3 regions of the Actinomadura sp. NPDC049382 genome follow, and region 2 is predicted to be linked to each of the others. Evidence: riboswitches for the same ligand, from Rfam matches in the RefSeq annotation. Region 2 holds a riboswitch; each other region holds the start of a gene.
What was found. A riboswitch is a leader RNA that binds a small molecule or an ion and turns the genes downstream of it on or off. The one in region 2 is predicted to bind thiamine pyrophosphate.
Positions count from the first base shown of each region.

Region 1: it holds a riboswitch for thiamine pyrophosphate, as region 2 does, so the genes downstream of both, thiC (phosphomethylpyrimidine synthase ThiC) here and thiO (glycine oxidase ThiO) in region 2, are expected to answer to the same signal.
Region 3: it holds a riboswitch for thiamine pyrophosphate, as region 2 does, so the genes downstream of both, AB0K34_RS17025 (cytosine permease) here and thiO (glycine oxidase ThiO) in region 2, are expected to answer to the same signal.

Region 1 is NZ_JBFARO010000132.1:13,599-18,528, reverse strand. It holds gene AB0K34_RS39425 (sensor histidine kinase) at 34-1,197, opposite strand; gene tsaA (tRNA (N6-threonylcarbamoyladenosine(37)-N6)-methyltransferase TrmO) at 1,254-1,676, opposite strand; TPP riboswitch at 1,765-1,878, shown strand; gene thiC (phosphomethylpyrimidine synthase ThiC) at 1,874-3,598, shown strand; gene AB0K34_RS39410 (TetR/AcrR family transcriptional regulator) at 3,770-4,426, shown strand; gene AB0K34_RS39405 (metallophosphoesterase) at 4,439-4,930, opposite strand, start outside.
Region 2 is NZ_JBFARO010000172.1:4,356-9,285, reverse strand. It holds gene AB0K34_RS42990 (DMT family transporter) at 1-766, opposite strand, end outside; gene AB0K34_RS42985 (thiazole synthase) at 911-1,690, opposite strand; gene thiS (sulfur carrier protein ThiS) at 1,687-1,887, opposite strand; gene thiO (glycine oxidase ThiO) at 1,884-3,011, opposite strand; TPP riboswitch at 3,001-3,113, opposite strand; gene AB0K34_RS42970 (FAD-dependent oxidoreductase) at 3,208-4,425, shown strand; gene AB0K34_RS42965 (Rv2175c family DNA-binding protein) at 4,504-4,878, shown strand.
Region 3 is NZ_JBFARO010000023.1:55,863-60,792, reverse strand. It holds gene AB0K34_RS17030 (PAS domain-containing protein) at 1-1,271, opposite strand, end outside; gene AB0K34_RS17025 (cytosine permease) at 1,348-2,718, opposite strand; TPP riboswitch at 2,711-2,828, opposite strand; gene AB0K34_RS17020 (rhodanese-like domain-containing protein) at 2,884-3,219, opposite strand; gene AB0K34_RS17015 (SSI family serine proteinase inhibitor) at 3,267-3,728, shown strand; gene AB0K34_RS17010 (VOC family protein) at 3,817-4,158, opposite strand; gene AB0K34_RS17005 (ribbon-helix-helix protein, CopG family) at 4,160-4,339, opposite strand; gene AB0K34_RS17000 (FAD-binding oxidoreductase) at 4,444-4,930, shown strand, end outside.

The DNA.
Region 1 (4,930 bases), on a different contig from region 2:
CCCCGCCGCGGCGCCCGCCCGGCCCGGCGCCGGTCACCGCGGGCTGACCGCGTCGGCCAGCGGAAGGACCGCCGTGACCACGAACCCGCCGCGCTCCCCCGGACCCGCGTCGAGCGTGCCGCCGACGCTGCGCGCCCGCTCGATCATCCCGAGGATGCCGAAGCCGTCCGGCGCGGCCCCGGAGGGCCCGCGGCCGTCGTCGGCGACCCGGACGAGGAGGCCGCCGGCATCCCGCTCCAGGGTCACCGTGGCGCGCTTCGCGGCGGCGTGCTTGACAATGTTGGTCAGGGCCTCCTGGACGATCCGGTACGCGGCGACGCCGACCTCCGGCGGCAGCCCGGCCGCGAGGCCGCCGTCCGACAGCTCCACGTCGATCCCGCTGGCGCGCGCGGCCCGCACGAGGTCGGCGATGCCGTCCGGTCCGGGCAGCGCCCCGGACGAGCCGACGTCGGTGCCGCGCAGGACCTGCAGGGTGCCGCGCAGCTCGGTGCGGGCGTCGCGGCAGGTGGCCGCGATCGAACCGAGCGCGTCGGCCAGCTCCGCCCGGTCGAGCGGCCGGTCGCCGCGCACGAGGTGGGCCGCCGCGCCCGCCTGCACGCCGATCAGCGTGATGCTGTGCGCGAGGAGGTCGTGCAGATCGCGGGCGATCCGCAGCCGCTCCTCGGCGACCCGCCGCCGCGCCTCCTCCTCGCGGGTGCGCTCGGCCCGCTCGGCCCGCTCGGTGATGGTCGCGAGCCGCGCGCGGTGCACCCGCCACACCTGGACGGCGATCACCACCGACACCACGGCCTCGATGACCGCGACCTGCTCGCGGACCGAGCTGCCGCCCGCCCGCATCGCCATCCCGATCACGCACACGGCCAGCAGGAACGCCACGACGCTGAGGACGACCCGCACCCGGCGCCCGAGGACCGCGTAGGCGAACAGCGCGATCACCTCGGCGGGCACGAGCGCGTGGTGCTGGTACTGGGCCAGGTGGTAGGGCAGCACGAGCACGACCAGGGCCACCAGCCCCGGCGCCGGCCACCGCCTGATCACCGCGAGCGGCGCGTGCGCCGCGACCAGCAGCAGCGCGCCGACCGCGTCCAGTTCCCGGACGCCGGGCCAGGCCACCGCGGCGGCGGCCGCGACCCCCGCGAGCACCGCCGCGAGCACGGCGTCCGAGACCGTCGCGTTCAACCGGGGCAGCGTCACCACCCGTCCATCTTCCCCGACCTCCGCGATCAGCGCACACCGCCCCTGGCGGGGCGGGGCTATGCGCCCGCTTCCCGGGCGAGGATCGGCTTGACGTCCAGGATCGGGGTGCCGTCCAGGGCCTCCAGGTCGCGGACGCGCACGCGGCCGCCCTCCACCTCCAGGATCTCCACGGGGTGGAGCCCGATCGGGTTGGGGCGGTCCGGGGACCGGGTGGCGAACACGCCGCGCATCGGGGTGGACGGGTCGTCGCGCGGGTGCACGCGCAGGACGTCGCGGGGCGACAGGTGCAGCCAGGTCAGCACGAAGACCCGGTCGCCCGGGCTGAGGCCGTCCAGCGCCGGGAGCACGGCCGGCTCGAAGACCAGCCACGCCTCGGGCGCGCCCTCGGCGCCCTGCTTGGGGGCCGACGCCCGGTCCGTCAGCGTGGACGAGACGCGGCCGACCGGGGTGAGCGCGAACTCCTGGTGAGAGTCGATCATGCCCCGATCCTCTCAGTCGTCGCGCGGGCGCGTTCTACCCCGGCCCGGCCGGTTGCGGCAACGGGGGCCGTCCGGGTTAGCGTCGGGGGCGACAGATCGCGGGGGTCCGGCGAACCGGGCTGAGATAGCGGCTGAGACGGCCGCTGACCGCATGAACCTGACCGGGTAATGCCGGCGTAGGGAGAGATCGAGTCGTCATGACACAACGTGTGGTTCCAGCCGCCCGCAAGACCTACCTGCAGGGCTCGCGCCCGGACGTGCGGGTCCCGATGCGGGAGGTGCCGCTCACCAACGGCGACGTCGTCGTCCTGTACGACACGTCAGGGCCGTACACCGATCCGGAGCAGCGGACGGACGTCCGCCGGGGGCTGCCCGCGCTGCGGGAGCCGTGGATCGCCGAGCGCGGCGACACCGCCCCGTACGAGGGGCGGGCGGTGCGGCCGGAGGACGACGGGCGGAAGGCGGCGCCCGTCCGGGAGGACGTCCTGCCGCGGCGGCCGCGGCGCGCGACCGGCGGAGCGGTGACGCAGCGCGCGTACGCGGCGCGCGGCGAGATCACGCCGGAGATGGAGTTCGCCGCCCTGCGGGAGGGGGTGCGGCCGGAGTTCGTCCGGGACGAGCTGGCGGCCGGGCGGGCTGTGCTGCCCGCGAACGTCAACCACCCGGAGGCCGAGCCGATGGTCATCGGCCGGAACTTCCTGGTGAAGGTGAACGCCAACATCGGCAACTCGGCGGTGGCGTCGTCGATCGAGGACGAGGTCGAGAAGATGACGTGGGCGACCCGGTGGGGCGCCGACACGGTCATGGACCTGTCGACCGGGCGGGACATCCACACCACGCGGGAGTGGATCCTGCGGAACTCGCCGGTCCCGGTCGGAACCGTCCCGCTGTACCAGGCGGTCGAGAAGGTCGGCGGCGACCCGGCGGAGCTGACCTGGGAGGTCTTCCGGGACACGGTGGTCGAGCAGGCCGAGCAGGGCGTCGACTACATGACCGTCCACGCCGGGGTGCTGCTGCGGTACGTGCCGCTGACGGCGCGCCGCAAGACCGGGATCGTGTCCCGGGGCGGCTCGATCATGGCGGCGTGGTGCCTGGCGCACCACGAGGAGAACTTCCTCTACACCCGCTTCCGGGAGCTGTGCGAGATCTTCGCCGCCTACGACGTCACCTGGTCGCTCGGGGACGGGCTGCGCCCCGGCTCCATCGCCGACGCCAACGACGAGGCGCAGTTCGCCGAGCTGCGCACGCAGGGCGAGCTGACGAGGATCGCGGCCGAGTACGGCAACCAGGTGATGAACGAGGGGCCGGGCCACGTCCCGATGCACAAGATCAAGGAGAACGTGGACCGGCAGCAGGAGTGGTGCGACGGCGCGCCGTTCTACACGCTCGGGCCGCTGACCACCGACATCGCGCCCGGCTACGACCACATCACCTCGGCGATCGGCGCCGCGATGATCGGCTGGCACGGCACGGCGATGCTCTGCTACGTCACCCCGAAGGAGCACCTCGGGCTGCCGGACCGCGAGGACGTCAAGGCCGGCGTCATCGCCTACAAGATCGCGGCGCACGCCGCCGACCTGGCCAAAGGGCATCCGGGCGCGCAGGCGTGGGACGACGCGCTGTCGGACGCGCGGTTCGACTTCCGCTGGGAGGACCAGTTCAACCTCTCGCTCGACCCGGACACCGCCCGCGCGTTCCACGACGCGACGCTGCCGGCGGCGCCGGCGAAGACCGCGCACTTCTGCTCGATGTGCGGCCCGCACTTCTGCTCGATGAAGATCACCCGGGACGTCCGGCGGTACGCCGACGAGCGCGGGCTGGACGGCGAGGCCGCGCTCGAAGCGGGAATGCGCGAGAAGGCGGCGGAGTTCCGGGCCGCCGGCGGGCGGGTGCAGCTGCCCCTGTCGCCCGGCCCGTCCTGATGTAAGCGCAGGTCGGCGCGGGCCCGGCGCGGACCGTTCCGCGGCGGGCCCGCGCATCCCGGCGGGGCCCGGGGTGCGCGGCGCGGCTAGTATCAAGGGACCGTTCCAAAGCCGCGGATCCCCCCGAATCGCCGCAGGCCCGTCCCCGCCGGGAAAGGACCGACCACTCACGTGACCAGCGACGACACGCCGAAGGCCCCCGCGCGCGCGATGCGCGCCGACGTGCGCCGCAACCGGGCGCGGCTGCTCGCCGCGGCCCGCGAGATCTTCGAGCGCGACGGGGCCGGGGCGTCCCTGGAGGCCGTCGCCCGGCAGGCCGGCGTCGGCATCGGGACGCTCTACCGCCACTTCCCCACCCGCCAGCACCTGCTGGAGGCGCTGCTCGCCGACGGCTACGCGGAACTGGCCGCGAGGGCCCGCGAGCTCCTGGCCGACCCCGCGCCCGGCGAGGCGCTGCTGACCTGGCTGCGCGCCTTCGCCGCGCAGGTGGCGGCGTACCAGGGGCTGGCCGCCCCGGCCGTCGCGTCGCTGCGGGACGAGGTGACGTTGCGGAACGAGATCGCACAGCGGGACGAGATCGCCCAGCGGGACGAGAGCACGCCGCGGGACGAGCGCTCGGAGCCGGCGCCCTCGCGGCGGGCGATGTGCGAGGCGGCCGAGGCGCTGTTCGCCCGCGCGCAGCGGGCCGGGGAGACGCCGCCGGAGGCGGTGTTCGCCGACGTCCTGTGGCTGACCGGCGCCATCGCGGCGGTCACCGAGCGGGAGCCGGAGGCCGCCGGGCGGCTGCTGTCGCTCGCCGCCGCCGGCATGGTGCCCGGCCGGACGTAGCCGCTTCGCCGGTCAGCTCGTCTCCGGGACGGGCAGGATCCGGCGCGGCCCGCGCGGAGCGCCGCTCCATTTGCGCCATTCGCGCGGGTAGCCGACCGACACCTCGATGTGCGGGATTCCGCCGGTCCAGATCGTCCGGGGAATGTGCAGGTGCCCGTACACCACGGCCACCGCGCCGAACCTGGTGTGCCAGTCGGCGGTGCGCTCGGTGCCGCACCACTGCGCGAACTCCGGATACCAGAGGACGCGGGTGGGCTCCCGGACCAGCGGCCAGTGGTTGACGAGCACGGTCCGCGTCCCCGGTTCCAAGGCCGCGAGGCGCTGCTCGGTGTAGGCGATCCGCGCGTCGCACCAGGCGTCCCGCGTCGGGTGCGGGTCGGGGTGCAGGTAGACCTCGTCGGTGCACACGACGCCCGCCTCGTGGGCGATCTCGAGCGCCTCCTCCTTGGTGGACGCACCGTCCGGCCGGAACGTGTAGTCGTAGAGGAGGAACAGCGGTGCGAT
Region 2 (4,930 bases):
GGACGGCGTAGGTGGTGGCGCCCATCTTCCCGGCGGACGTCCGGGCCAGCGCGTAGCCCCAGGTCGTGAACGCGAGCGCGGTCGGGAAGACGCCCAGGTAGATCATGTTGAGGGTGGCGCCGGCGGGGGCGTCGGCGGCCTGCTCGGCCAGCTGCCCGGCGAACGGCAGGCAGGCGAGCGCGCCGATGCCGCAGGCGAACGTGGTGAACTGCAGGGCGGAGGCGTGCCGCAGCGCGGGCTTCTGGCTCACCACGCCCGCCGCGTAGGTCACGGCGGCGACGAGGCAGAGCAGCACCCCGCCGACGGACGCGCGGCCCTCCCCGGACATCGACAGCCCGACGACGGCGGCGCCGGCGAACGAGACGGCCATGCCGACCACCAGCCGGGGCGAGATCCCCTCCTTGAGCAGCCAGCCGCCGAGGAGCGCGATCAGGATGGGCCCGATGTTGACGACGAGGGAGGCGGTGCCCGCGTCCACGAGCTGCTCGCCCCAGTTCAGCGCGACCATGTAGGCGCCGAACCACAGCACGCCCGCGGTGACGATGCCGGGCCAGGCCGCCCTGGGCGGGAGCCCCTCTCGGCGGATCGCCCAGAGCACGCCGAGGACGACCGTCCCGGACAGAAGGCGGCCGAGGGCGAGCGCGCCGGGCCCGTACTCGGCGCCGGCGCTGCGGATCGAGACGAACGCCGACGCCCACAGCACCACCGTGATCGTGGCGGCGGCGACCGCGCGCTTGTCGACGCGACCCGTGTTCTCCTGTTGCATGTCACGCACCTTAGGTATGGGTCGTTTCCATGAACACCGAAATGACGTGCCAGGTTGCGGCATGTCCGGGGTGAACGGACCCAGTTTGGTAAGGCGCAGGTTTCAGGTCCAGCGAATACTTCTATAGGCGACGCTTTAGCCCTGCTACGAAGTGGCGAGCCCCTCGAACGGCGAGGACGCCTGCGCGTAGCGGCGCTTCGGGATGCGCCCGGCCAGCCGCGCGAGCCGCCCCGCCTCGACCGCGTACCGCATCGCCGCGGCCATCCGGGCGGGGTCCTGTGCGCGGGTGACCGCGGTCGCCAGCAGCACGGCGTCGCAGCCCAGCTCCATGGCCAGCGCGGCGTCGGACGCGGTGCCGAGCCCGGCGTCCAGGATCACCGGGACGGTCGCCCGCTCGACGATCAGCTCGATGTTGTGCGGGTTGCGGATGCCGAGGCCGGACCCGATCGGGGAGCCGAGCGGCATCACCGCGGCGCAGCCGAGCTGCTCCAGCCGGTGCGCCAGCACCGGGTCGTCGTTGGTGTACGGCAGCACGGTGAAGCCGTCGTCGACGAGCTGCTCGGCGGCCTCCACCAGCTCGATCGGGTCGGGCAGCAGCGTGCGCTCGTCCGCGATCACCTCCAGCTTGACCCAGTCCGTGCCGAGCGCCTCGCGGGCGAGCTTGGCGGTGAGCACGGCCTCCCCGGCGGTGAAGCAGCCCGCCGTGTTCGGCAGCACCCGGATGCCGCACTCCTTGAGGACGTCCAGCACCGAGCCCCGCGCGGACGGGTCGACCCGCCGCATCGCGACCGTGGTCAGCGCCGTCCCGGACGCGGTCAGCGCCTCCCGCAGCACGTGCATGCTCGGCGCCCCGCCCGTGCCCATGATCAGCCGCGAGTCCAGTTCCTCTCCCGCGATGACCAGCGTGTCCTTCTGCACCCTCAGCCTCCTTGGACGGCGGTCAGCACTTCCAGCCGGTCGCCGTCGCGCAGCGGCGTGGTCTCCCACGCGGAGCGGCGGACGACCTCGTCGTTCAGCGCGGCGGCCACGCCGGTCCGCGCGGCGGTCACCGACGCGATCACCTCGGCCACGCTCGCGGCCTCGGCCAGCTCGCGCGGCTCGCCGTTGACGGTCACCTTCATGACGGCACCTCGGAGAAGCGGTCCGGGGCGAACGGCCCCGCGACCTCGGGGACGGGACGGTCCAGCAGCATGGCGGACAGGACGTCGGCGCTGACCGGGGCCAGCAGGACGCCGTTGCGGAAGTGCCCGGTGCCGAGGAGGAGGCCGGGGAGGGCGGACGGCCCCATCAGCGGCGCGTTGTCCGGGGAGCCGGGCCGCAGCCCGGCGGTGACCTCGGCGAACTCCAGCTCGGTGATGCCGGGCAGCAGCTCGCGGGCGTCGCGCAGCAGCTCCCACAGGCCGCCCGCGGTGACCCGCGTGTCGAAGCCGAGCTCCTCCTGGGTGGCGCCGAGGACGATCTCGCCGTCCGCGCGCGGCACCAGGTACACCGACGAGCCCTTCACCAGGCCGCGGGTGGTGCGGCGCAGGAACGGGACACGGGTGCGGAGCCGGATCACCTGGCCCTTCACGGGGCGGACCGGCGGCACGCTGCCGGGCGGCAGCCCCTCCAGGTCGCCGGACCACGGACCGGCGGCGAGCAGCACCTTGTCCGCGCGCAGCACCGTCCCGTCCTCCAGCCCGACTCCGGCCGCCGCGTCGCCCTCCACGACGATCCGGGCGGCCCGCTGCCGGACGAGCCGCACGCCGGTCCGCTCGCAGGCCGCGAGCAGGGCCGCGGTGAGCCGGCGCGGGTCGATGGAGCCGTCGGAGGGGGCGAGCAGCCCGCCGCGCACGCCGGGCGCGAGCATCGGCTCCGCCCGCCGGCTCTCCCGGCCGGTCAGCGCCTCGGCGGGGATGCCGAGGCTCTCCTGGAAGCGGCGCAGGTCGTCGAGGTACTTCAGGTCGTCGGCGTCGAACGCGACCTGCAGCAGCCCGTCCGTGCGGTAGCCGGTGCCGCGGCCGGTCAGTTCCTCCAGTTCGGCGACGAAGGCGCCGTAGCGGTCGCGGGAGGCGAGGCCGAGCCGCAGCAGCGGCTCCTCGCCGTAGGTCAGCTCGCTGACGGGGGTGAGCATGCCCGCCGCCACCGACGAGGCGCCGCTCGCGGGGGACGGGTCGACCAGGGTGACCCCGCCGCCCGCCGCCGCGGCGGTCCGCCAGGCGGTGGCGAGGCCGATGACCCCCGCCCCGACGATCACGATCTCCATGCGCGCTCCCTTCGCCGGCATGATCCGGATCAGGTCCGGCGGTCGGCGGCCCGCTCAGCCGCCCTCTCAGCCCGGTCGCACCGGACTCCCGCGCTCTGTCACGTTTTACCTGTTCCCTACCTTACGACCTCGATCGCGTCCCCCAACTCCTGGACAGGTGTCCACCCGAAATCGGCGGCGCATTAGGCTGCCCTTCATGGACAGGGTCATCGTCGTGGGTGGCGGGCTGGCCGGCGTGCGCGCCGTGGAAGCCCTGCGCAGCAAGGGGTACGAGGGCGCGCTGACGCTCGTGTCGGCCGAGCGTGAGCGGCCGTACGACCGGCCGCCGCTGTCGAAGGCCGTCCTCGCGGGCGACTCCGACGACACGACGGTCGACGCCGACTGGGACGCGCTGCGCTGCGACCTGCTGCTCGGCGAGCGCGCGACCGCGCTGCGGCCCGCCGCGCCGGGGCGCGGCGGGGTGCTCGCCACCACCGCGGGCGACCTGCCGTTCGACGGGCTGGTCATCGCGACCGGCGCCACCCCCGTCACCCTGCCGGGGGAGGGCCGCCAGCACGTGCTGCGGACCATCGGCGACTCCCGCGACCTGCGGTCCCGGCTGACCGGGGGCGCCCGGATCGTGATCGTCGGCGCGGGCTGGATCGGCGCCGAGGTCGCGACCACCGCCGCGAAGAAGGGCTGCCGCGTCACCGTCGTGGAGGCCGCCGACACGCCCCTCGCCAACGCGATCGGCCCCGAGGTCGGCGCGCTGACCGCCCCCTGGTACGCCGAGGCGGGCGTCGAGCTGCGCACCGGCGTGAAGGTCGCCGAGGTCGAGCCCGGCGGCCTCGCCCTCGCCGGCGGCGGCCGGATCGAGGCCGACGAGGTCGTGGTCGGCGTCGGCGTCCGCCCGGAGGTGTCCTGGCTGGCGGGCTCCGGGCTGCTGGTCGAGCGCGGCGTGGTCACCGACGGCGCGTTCCGCGTCTACGAGGGCGAGGAGGAGCCCGGCGCCCTCCGCCCGGACATCGTGGCGGTCGGCGACTGCGCCGCCTGGTGGTCGGCGCGCTACGGCCGCCGGCTCCTCGTCGAGCACTGGGACACCGCCCTCAACGCCCCCGAGACCGCCGCGGCGACCCTCCTCGGCGCGGACGCCCGCTACGACGCCGCCCCCTACTTCTGGTCCGAGCAGTTCGGCCGCATGGTGCAGTACGCGGGCAGCCACGTCGCGTCCGAGCGGCTCGTCCACCGCGGCGACCCGTCCGGCCGGAAGTGGGCGGTGGCGTGGCTGACCGGCGACCGGCTCGACGCGATCCTCACCGTCGACCGGCCCCGCGACCTGGTGCAGGCGCGGCGGGTGATCGCCGCCGGCACGCCGGTGGACCCGGCGGCGATCGCCGACCCGGACGTGCCCGTCCGGCAGGCCGTTCGCGGATAGCGATCGGCGGCGGCGGGCAACGGCTGTCCAGGGGGTTTGAGGCTTCCGAAGGCGTGGTAGCAAGGGGGCGTGACGCAGATGCACGCAACCGTTGACAGCGCACTCGACCCCCGGACCGACGCCCTCGCCGGCGACTGGCTCACCCTCCGCGAGACCGCCGAACGGCTCGGGATCCGGCCCAACCGGATCAAGCAGCTCATCCACGAGCACCGGATCCTCGCGGTGCGCCGGGAGGGGCAGCCGATGGTGCCCGCGGCGTTCATCAAGGACGGCCAGGTCATCAAGGGCCTGCCCGGCACGCTGACGCTGCTGTCGGACGCCGGGTTCGACGACGTCGAGACGATCCGCTGGCTGTTCACCGCCGACGACACGCTGCCCGGCACGCCGGTGGACGCGCTCACCGAGAACCGGGGGACCGAGGTCCGCCGCCGCGCCCAAGCCCTCGCCTTCTAGCCCCGCCCAGTTCAGGACCCTCGCCTTCCCGCCCCGGCGGCGCCGCCGGGAC
Region 3 (4,930 bases), on a different contig from region 2:
GTGGACGCGAAGCCCTGCACGACCGTGATCGGGGTGCGCAGCTCGTGGCTGGTGGTGGCGAGGAACAGGTCCTTGGCCTCTTCGAGGGCCTTCGCCTCGGACACGTCGCGGAAGTCGACGACCAGCTCGCCGGTCTCCTCGATCTCGGCGGCGAGGACGTTCAGCCACGTCCCCGACTCCAGCCGGAACGTGAGCATCTCGCCGAGCGCGGGCATGCCGAACGGCAGCGGGCGGCCGATCGCCTCCTCCGGCGGGACGCCGGTCAGCGCGTGCGCGGCCGGGTTCCACTGCCGGACGACGAGGTCGTGGTCGAGCACGGCGATGCCGTCCGCGCTGGAGTCGATCACCGCGCGCTCGTGCGCCCGCTGCCGGACGACCTCCGCGTACGCGACGGCGTTGCCGACCGCGACGCCGGCGTGCCCGGCGAGCAGCTCCAGCAGCTCCAGCTCGGTGTGCCCGGCCTTGCTGCCGGAGAAGAGCGCGTAGAGCGCGCCGTACGGCCGGTTCTGCAGGTAGGACAGGCCGAGCGCGATCGTGTGCAGGCCGGGCAGCTCGGACCAGATCAGGTCGCCGAGGCGCCGCGCGCCGGTCGCGAGCTTGACGGTCTTGCCGGACCGCAGCAGCTCCCCGACGAGGCTCGACCGCAGCTCGGCGGTGCGGTCGCGCATGTGCTCGGGCAGCCCGGTCATGCTGACCAGCCGCAGCCGCTCGCCCTCGATCCGGACGAACCCGCCCGCGTCGGCGCCGGTCAGCTCGATCAGCGCGGTGGTGATCCGGTCGAGGACGACGTTCAGGTCCAGTTCGGCGTTGAGGTCGGCGACGATGTCGTTCAGCCGCCGGACGAGCCGGGCCCGCTCGGTCATGTGGTGCTGGACGATCTCGTCCTCCTCGACCGGGTGGTACACCCCCACCCAGCCGAGCAGCGTGCCGCCCGGGTCCTGCAGCAGGCTCGTGTCGATGCGCACGTCGATGAGGCGGCCGTCGCGGTGGAAGCGGCGGGTGGCGATCGAGATCTGCCCGCTGTCGCCCGGCCCGGCGGGCCGGGTGAGCAGCCGCTCCTGGACGGCGTTGTGCTCGGCCTTCAGCTCGTGCGGGACGATCGGCGGGACGCGCCCGATCATCTCCGCGGCGCTCCAGCCGAACATGCGCTCGGCCGCCGGGTTCCACACCGTGACCCGGTGCCGCTGGTCCACCGCCACGATCGCGTCGGCGGCGCTCTCGATGACGGCCCGCGCGATCGGATCGTGGACGTGCTCGTACACGTCTGTCATCGTGCCACCGGACTCCGGCGCGGCGCCGGGTAACTTGCATCGAAAATTGCCACGGGAACCTTACCTTCTGGTAAGGCTACCGCCTGGTAAGCCTCCCGATGAGGAGCGCGGCCGCGCCCGCGACCAGGAACGACAGCAGCGAGGCGCTCATCCAGCTCTGCGGCGTGAAGTGCACCGCCTCCTGGACGTCCCGCCAGAAGCCCGCCCAGTGCTCGACCGTGCCCGGGTTGATCAGCTGGTAGACCGCGAACCCGACGGCCCAGGCCGCGATCATCCCCCAGCGGGACGGCGCCCGCCGCGACACGTCCCACCCGTCCAGCTCGGCCTCCTTACTGCCCGAGGTCCGGCGGCGGCCGAGGAAGAAGTCGGCGGCGAGGACGCCCAGCATCGGCACGAACACCGACCCGATCAGCGTGAGGAAGCCCGCGTAGTCGCCGATGTCCAGGACGAGCGCGAGGACGGTGATGCCGGCGCCGAGCGCGACGCTCAGCACCCGGCGGTCGGCGCGCGGGAACAGGTTCTGGATCGACACGGCGGTGGAGTAGGTGTCGGCGAACGACTGGTCCGCCTCCCGCAGCACGAAGATCGCGAAGAAGACCACGCCGAGCGTGGCGCCGAGGAACGGGTCGAAGATCCTGGTGCTGTCGCCCGCGACCAGCGCGAGCGCCAGCAGGCCGAGGACGTAGGCGATGATCTGCGTGACCGAGTAGCCGACGGACGCCGCGCCGAACGCCGCCCGCTCCGACCGCGAGTGCCGGGTGTAGTCGGCGGCGACCGGCACCCAGGAGATCGACACCGCGAGCGCGGCGTCCGCGCCGATCCAGAAGCCGCCCCACGAGCCCTCCGACAGGTCGGGCAGCGGCTGCCGGACGAGCTCCACGTAGAAGTAGACCAGCGCGATCCCCACCGCGACGGTGACGTACCGGCGCAGCAGCCGCACCGAGCCGAGCGGCCACACCGTCAGCACGGTCGTGATCACGCCGGCCGCGACGACGTAGCCCCAGCGCGGCACGCCGTCCCACAGCTCGCGGGCCGCGTCCGCGATGACGATCAGCTCGAACGTCCCCCAGCCGATGAGCTGCGCGATGTTCAGGACCGTCGGCGCGTACGACAGCCGGGCGCCGAACAGGCCGCGCAGCAGCACCATCGCGGGCTGCCCGGTGCGGGCGCCGGGGACGGCGGCGAGGCCGAGCATCAGCCCGCCGAGCGCCGTCCCGACGGCCATCGCGACGATGCCCGCCATGATGGAGATGGTCGGCCTGCCGTCGGCGTCCGGCGCGAGGACGGTGTAGGCGCCGGAGAAGGCCAGCAGGCTGACGCCGAGGTTGGCCCAGAAGGCGCTCTGGTCCCAGAACCCGAGGACCTTGGGGGCGGGCTCGTCGAGGGTGAAGGGGGCCTCGTTGGCGGGCGGCTCGCCCTGAGGGCGCCGTTCGACGTCGGACGTCACGGGACACGCTCCCTACGCCGGCATTACCCGGACAGGTTCATGCGGTCGGCGGCGCCCTGCTGGCCGCCCTCTCAGCCCGGCTTGTGGCCCGAGCTCCCGCGGTTATCGGTCAGACCTGATCGTACAACCGCCCGTCGCGCCCCAGAAGGGGGCATACGGTACGGATCACGCCACGAACGGCGGCCGGCCGCCGGCGCCCTCCATGGGCCGCCCGGCCTCCGCCCAGCTCTGCATCCCGCCGTCGACGTTCTTGGCCAGCCAGCCCGCCTGGTTGAGCGCCACCGTCACCTGCGCCGACCGCACCCCGGACCGGCAGATCACGAACACCTCCCGGTCGCGCGGGACCTCCCCGGCCCGGTCGCCCAGCTGCCGCATCGGGATGTGGACCGCCTCGGGCGCGTGCCCGGCGTCCCACTCGTCCTGCTCCCGGACGTCCAGCAGGTAGCCGTCCTGCGGGACGTCGGCGGCACCGACCGCCGGTACGTCTTCCCCGAAATTCATCACACCCCCCATGGAACCGCGCGAACCGGCCCCGCGTCGAATCACGCATGCGGTATCGGACGCTCCTGTTCGCCGCGCCCGGCGTGGCCATGCTCCTGACCCTGGCCGCCTGCGGTGACGAACAGGCCAACGGAAATCCCGCCGCGGAGCCTTCGGGCACCACGTCCGTGCAGCCCTCCGGCACCCCGGCGGACACGCTCACCATCACCGTCAGGGCCTCCGCGGAGGCCCCCGCCAAGACCTGGACGCTGACCTGCGATCCTCCAGGCGGTACCCATCCGAAGGCCGCCGACGCGTGCGCGGCCCTGACCAAGGCCAAGGAACCCTTCAAGCCCGTCCCCAAGGACCAGATGTGCACCAAGATCTACGGCGGCCCTGAGATCGCCACGGTCAAGGGCACCTGGCAGGACAAGCCGATCGACACGAAGTTCACCCGCCAGGACGGCTGCCAGCTCCACCGCTGGACGCAAGTGGCCCCCGTCTTCGGCAACGTCCCGAAGGTCCGCTGAACCAGCCATCCCCGTTCCGGCTAGGTTCCCCACCCCAGGCCCCGGCCCGACCGCCGGGGCCTGACCACTTCAGGGGTTCCCGGACCGGTCAGTTCTTGGGGGCCTGCAGGCTCCACAGGCGCCCGTCGGGGTCCCGGACGGTCATCTCCCGGGTCCCGTAGTGAGTGTCCTCGAACGGGGTGACCACCTCGACGCCCGGTTCGGCGGCGAACCGGTCCGCGTCCGGCACCTTCAGCGCGATCTGCACGCCCGGCTCCCGGTCCTCGGGGACCTCCACGACGACGACGTAGGCCCCGTCGCCGTTGCGGAACACGCCGGAGCCGTCGCCGGCGGTCACGTCGAGCTCGAACCCCAGCGCCTGGAAGAAGCCCGCGGTCCTCCCCCAGTTGCGGGTCTCCAGGAAGACCGCCTCGATCCCTTCGGTCGCCATGTCAGGACTCCTTTCCGGAAGAGCGCCGCTCCCGGCCGCCGGCGTCGTCGAGGTAGAGGCGCAGCGCCTCGGCGACCAGGGCCGACAACGACATGCCCGTCTCGATCGCGTGGTGCTTGACCTGCCTGATCAGCCCGATCGGCAGGTACACGTTGAACTGCTTGACGTCCTCGTCGCCCATGGCGGCGATGCTAGCATCCTAGCCTGCTAGCAAGCTAAGGCGTACGGACGTCCCGGTCCGCGACCGGGGGCCGGCGGCCGGGCGTCCGGGTGAAGGAGGCCGGTATGACGAGGGGCGACCTGCGAGGAGCGGTCAAGGGCCGGGTGTGGCGGCGGGGCGATGACGGCTTCGACGCGGCGCGCAGGGCCTGGAACCTGACGGTCGAGCAGCCGGTGGCGGCCGTGGTGGAGGCCGCGGACGCCGAGGACGTGGCGGCGCTGGTCCGCTACGCGCGGCGGTCGGGCCTGGCGGTGACCGCCCAGGCCGGCGGCCATGACGCCTCGGGTGACGTGGAGGGCGTGATCCTGCTGCGCACCGGCCGGCTGGACGGGGTGCGGGTGCGCCCGTCCGAACGGGTGGCCGAGGTGGGCGCGGGGGTCGGCTGGGGGCGGGTGCTGGCGGAGGCCGGGCCCCACGGCCTGACCGGGCTGGCGGGCAGCTCACCGGTGGTCAACGTGACCGGCTACACGCTGGGCGGGGGGCTCTCCTGGTTCGGCCGCAAGCACGGCTGGGCCGCCGACAGCGTCCGCGCCTTCGACATCGTGGACGCCG